DNA from 2 places in the Nonomuraea sp. NPDC049695 genome. Region 2 is predicted to be linked to the other one. Evidence: riboswitches for the same ligand, from Rfam matches in the RefSeq annotation. Region 2 holds a riboswitch; the other holds the start of a gene.
The links. A riboswitch is a leader RNA that binds a small molecule or an ion and turns the genes downstream of it on or off. The one in region 2 is predicted to bind guanidine.
Positions count from the first base shown of each region.

Region 1: it holds a riboswitch for guanidine, as region 2 does, so the genes downstream of both, AB0J64_RS12120 (MBL fold metallo-hydrolase) here and AB0J64_RS29770 (multidrug efflux SMR transporter) in region 2, are expected to answer to the same signal.

Region 1 covers NZ_JBFANV010000010.1:101,789-104,171, reverse strand. Annotated here, with positions in the region: gene AB0J64_RS12125 (TetR/AcrR family transcriptional regulator) at 1-76, shown strand, start outside; gene AB0J64_RS12120 (MBL fold metallo-hydrolase) at 248-1,126, opposite strand; guanidine-III (ykkC-III) riboswitch at 1,140-1,207, opposite strand; gene AB0J64_RS12115 (alpha/beta hydrolase) at 1,357-2,343, shown strand.
Region 2 covers NZ_JBFANV010000039.1:11,594-13,976, forward strand. Annotated here, with positions in the region: gene AB0J64_RS29760 (acyl-CoA dehydrogenase) at 1-105, opposite strand, end outside; gene AB0J64_RS29765 (methyltransferase domain-containing protein) at 208-1,005, shown strand; guanidine-III (ykkC-III) riboswitch at 1,031-1,092, shown strand; gene AB0J64_RS29770 (multidrug efflux SMR transporter) at 1,125-1,439, shown strand; gene AB0J64_RS29775 (VOC family protein) at 1,471-1,854, shown strand; gene AB0J64_RS29780 (hypothetical protein) at 1,872-2,321, opposite strand.

The DNA of each region.
Region 1 (2,383 bases), on a different contig from region 2:
CCCGACCGCGCCACCCCTCGGCGACCCCGCCCTGACGCTGGCCGACCTGCAACAACTCCAGCACGACACCCGATGAGGTCACACAAGCATCCCGCAACCGGTCCATAGCGGTCGAGCCGATCAGGCCGCCTTCGGCTGGATCACGCGTTCGGGCAATGATCCGGTGCGGCAGCGTCACCGGCCGGCCCATAGGCATCGCGGCCGGGACGACGTCGCAGCGGGCAGGAGGTCCGATCCGTTGTGCGGCTTATAGGTTCGGCCAGAGGATGAAGAGAGGGTAAGCGCGCCGGCTGGGCCGGTCGCCGATCTCCTTGATCGCCGTATGGATCTCGTGCAGGTGCCCGGTGGTCATCTGCAGTGGGGGCTCGTCTGGCTGGTAGGTGGTGCGGATCGGGTAGTCCACGCCTGGCTGCCTGGTCATCTCGATGTGGCAGCCGAGCACGTGGGCGACCGGCCGGCGGTCGGAGAAGTCGATCAGGCGGTCGATGGTCCGGGCGAAGGCCGGCCAGTCCTGGATGTAGAGACGGCCCGGGTAGACCGTGTCGCCGGTGAGCAGGAACCCGGTCCACCGGTCGTAGAACGTGACCGCCGCCTCATGGTGCCCCGGGGTGGCCAGGCACTCCAGCACCCGGCCTCCCAGGTCGACCTGCGCCACGGCGTCGGGATCCTCGCTGAACCCGAAGTACTCCCAGGCGGTGACCAGGTCCGCGCCGACCACCGTGGTCTCGGGGCGGTCGGTGAACTGACCGTCACCCGCGACGTGGTCGCCATGCGGATGGGTGTGCAGCACCAGCAGGTGGTACTCCTCCCGGGGGTGGCGGGCGAGCCAGCCGGCGACGAGCTCATCGACCACCCGGCGCAAGGGGAAGAACTCGGCCGATGCCGTGGCGCCGGTGTCGATCAACACCGCCCGTGCGTTGCCGAACAGCAGGAACAAGAACGGCGCCTCGTAGTTGATCGCCATGTTCTGCCGCAAGATGAACGTGTGCTCGTCGTACGCGTGCACCTGGATGTCCGGATCGGTGTTGTGCTTGGCCGACGGTGAGCCGTGAATCCACCGGACGTCCAGCGCGCGAGGCCGTGGAGCCACTTCGGTGAAATCGATCAGGGGCCTGCCCGCATCCATGACGTCTCCTTCGAGTGCGTCGTCTTTGCGGGCCGGGTACGGCGCACATCTCGTCCGGGGCAAGCACTTACGGGCTTCCACGGCGAAGCTACCACGGCAGCGATCAGCTACTCTCCGCCGCCGCGGATCGTCAGGGGTGTCGGTCCCCGCCCCATGCACACCCGACCTCTGTTTTCGCTACCATAGGTATCGATACTTCCCGTAGCGAAACTATCCGACCAGGAGAAGGCATGAGCGAGGTCACCGAGGGGAAGCAGCCGTCGGCCGGCGTCCAGCTGCGCGGCCAGGCCGGGGGAGAGGCGCCGGACTGGTTGGCGATGACGGCCGAGGAGCTGGTGGCGTACCGCGACGAGGAGAACCGCAGGCGGGCGTCCCCCGCGGCGCGGGCGATCACCGGCGATCCGGATCCCGGCGCCGCTATCCAGTGGCAGGAGGTGGCGCTGCCCGGCCGCGATCTCCGGGTCCGGGTGTACCGGCCCTCGCCTGAGCGCGTCGACAGGGTCGGCCTGCCACTCGTGCTCCACGTGCACGGAGGCGGGTTCGTGGGCACGGCGGTGCAGAGCGACTGGGTGAACAGCCACCTCGCCGCCCAACTGCCCGCGGTCATCGTCTCGGTCGAGCACCGCCTCCTCGACCCCGAGACTCCGCTGTCGGCGGCGGCCGACGACGGTTGGGACGTGCTCCGGCACGTGGTGCGGCACGCCACGCAGTGGGGCGTCGACCCATCGCGGACCGCCGTCTTCGGCGAGAGCGCCGGCGCGTTGATCAGTGCCCTGGCCGCGATCCGGGCCAGAGAGTCCGGCCTGCTCCTGCGGGCGCAAGTGCTGGTCAACCCCGCTGCCGACCTGACCGGGACGATGTTCGACCACGCCTCAGTCACCCAGTACGCCGACAGCCCCACCCTCACCGTGCCGCAGTTGCGGCTGTTCCACCGGTTCGCCGTTCCGCCGGGAACCGATCCTCGTCCGCTGTCGCCGCTGCATGCCGACGACCTGAGCGGCCTCGCCCCGGCGCTCGTGGTGGTGCCGACCCACGACCCGGTGGCCGATCACGGCCGCTGTTACGCCGAACGACTGCGTGCGGCCGGCACGCCCGCGCGGCTCACCGAATACCCCGGAGCGGGCCACGCGTTCCTCAGCATGCCGAACGTGGTGCCGCAAGCCAAGGCCGCGCGGGAGGAGATCGTCGCGTTCCTCCGAGAGGCTCTCGCCGAATGACGGCTCCCGGTCTGCCGGGTTGCGCTCCACGCTGCCATGG
Region 2 (2,383 bases):
CTCGTCCACATCCGCAAAGGGCCCTGTGCCGAGGATTTCGCGCCTGCCGAACACCTCGAAGAGGTTGAACTCCAGGTCACGCACGTTGCTCTTGTAGTGGCCCATGGGTGTCGATCTCCTTGAACCGAGGTTTCTGTACTGGCGAGTAACCTTACTCTGAAATGCTACCCGTGGGTAACCCGTGCTATGCATGGCATGCTGCTCTCCATGGACGCCGAAGAACTCGCCGCCAGATGGCGAGAGCGCCTGCATTCCTGGGCCATTCCCGCCGAGATCATGGCCAAGGCTCCCGTTGATCCGTGGGGCCACTCGCCCGAGCGGTTCGGCGCCCGTACCGACAGGGCGCTGGCCGAGCCGGACGACGGCCCGACCATGACCCGGCTCTCCGAGGCGCTGCCCGACAAGGGCACGCTGCTCGACGTGGGCTCGGGCCCCGGCGCCTCGTCGCTGCCGCTGCACGAGCGCATCGGCCACCTCTACGCGGTCGACACCTCGCCCGCGATGCTGGAGGGGCTGACGGCCAGGGCGGAGAAGCTCGGTGTGCCGGTCACGGCGATCGAGGGCCGCTGGCCCGACGTGGCCGACCAGGTGCCCGTGGTCGACGTCGCCGTGGCCGCGCACGTGGTCTACAACGTCCCCGACCTGGCGGACTTCCTGCGCGCGCTCGACGAGCGCACCCAGGGGCGGGTGGTGCTGGAGTTGCCGCACCGCCATCCCATGAGCTGGATGACGCCGCTCTGGGAGCACTTCCACGGGGTGGACCGGCCGGTGCGGCCCGTCGCGGAGGACTGCGTGGCACTGGTGGCGGCGCTCGGCTTCGCGGTGCAGGTGGAGGAGCGGGAGGCTCCCCTGGAACGATTCACCTCGCTGGAGGAGCTGGCGACGAGCGTGTGCCGCCGGGTCTGCCTCGACCCGTCAAGGGCGCAGGAGGTGGCGGACACCGTGCTCGCGCTGGGCATGTGGCCGGTGCCCCGCGACCGTTGGGTCACCGTCTGGTGGGAATGACCCCGCCGCGCGCCGCGTTCCCCCCGATGAGCTGATTGCTCCCGGACGAGACGCGCCGTATTTCCCGGAACGCCAAGACGACGCATCCGTGACAGCCTCGTCCCAAGGGAGTTCCGATCATGGCGTGGATCGTCATCGTGCTGGCCGGCGTCTTCGAGGTCGCCATGGCCCTCTCGCTCAAGCTCAGCAACGGGTTCAGCAATCTGTGGTGGGCGCTGTCGTTCTTCGTGACGGCCGCGCTGAGCTTCGGTCTGCTCTCGTACGCGCTCAAGACCCTCGAAGTCGGCACCGCGTACGCCGTCTGGACCGGCGTCGGCGCGGCGGGCACCGCGGTGCTCGGCATGATCGCCATGGGGGACGAGGTCTCGTTGCCGCGCCTGATCTCGATCGCCCTGATCCTGGCCGGGGTCGTCGGGCTGCGGATGCTCGCTTGACGTCGCAGGGCGTCCCCGGTTAGGTGACTGCGTGATTGAAATCCATGCCGTCACCATCGACGCCGCCGACCCGTACGAGATCGCCACCTGGTGGAGCAAGGCCACCGGGCTGCCCCTCGGCGAGGGCGACAAGCCCGGCGACGACGAGGTGATGCTGCGTACCAAGCAGGACCCGTTCCTGCTGTTCATCCGCGTGCCCGAGGGCAAGACCGTGAAGAACCGGCTGCACCTCGACGTCAACGGCACCGAGGGCAGGACCCGTGACGAGGAGGTCGAGCGGCTGATCGGGCTGGGCGCGACCGTCTTCGACGACCGGCGCCAGCCCGACGGCACCGGCTGGGTGACCATGCTCGACCCCGAGGGCAACGAGTTCTGCGTGTGCAGGAGCCAGGCGGAGAAGCAGGCGCAGAGCTGACCTCACGGCGCGGGTCCTCACTCGGAGGATCGGGCGCGGCCCTGCATGGCGAGCGTGAGGACGCCGGCGATCAGGTAGACCAGGGCGCCGTGCCACAGCGCGTCCACCGCCGCGCCGAAGACCCCGTCGTCGTCGAACACGAGCTGCACCGGGTAGTCGAGCACGGCCACGATGCCCGCGGGCAGCAGCGCGAACCGCCACGGGTGCCGCAACGACCAGATCCTGGCCTGGCGGGTCACCCGGTCGCCCTCGTGCGGCCGGGCGACCGCGCCGACCGCGGCGATCAGGGCGAACAGGCTGATGCCCAGGCCCAGCGCCCACACCAGGTCGCCACCGCCCGTGAGGACGCCCAGGCCGAAGCTGGCCGCGGTGACGGCGCCGCCGCCGATGGCGGCGGCCTTCCAAGGGGCGCCGCGGAGCGCGGCGCCCGACAGCGATATCTCGTCGCGTCGGCTGATTTCGTTCATGTCATCCATGCTGCGTTTACCGACATCCAGGTGCATCGGGGATGAACCCTGATTTCGACCCT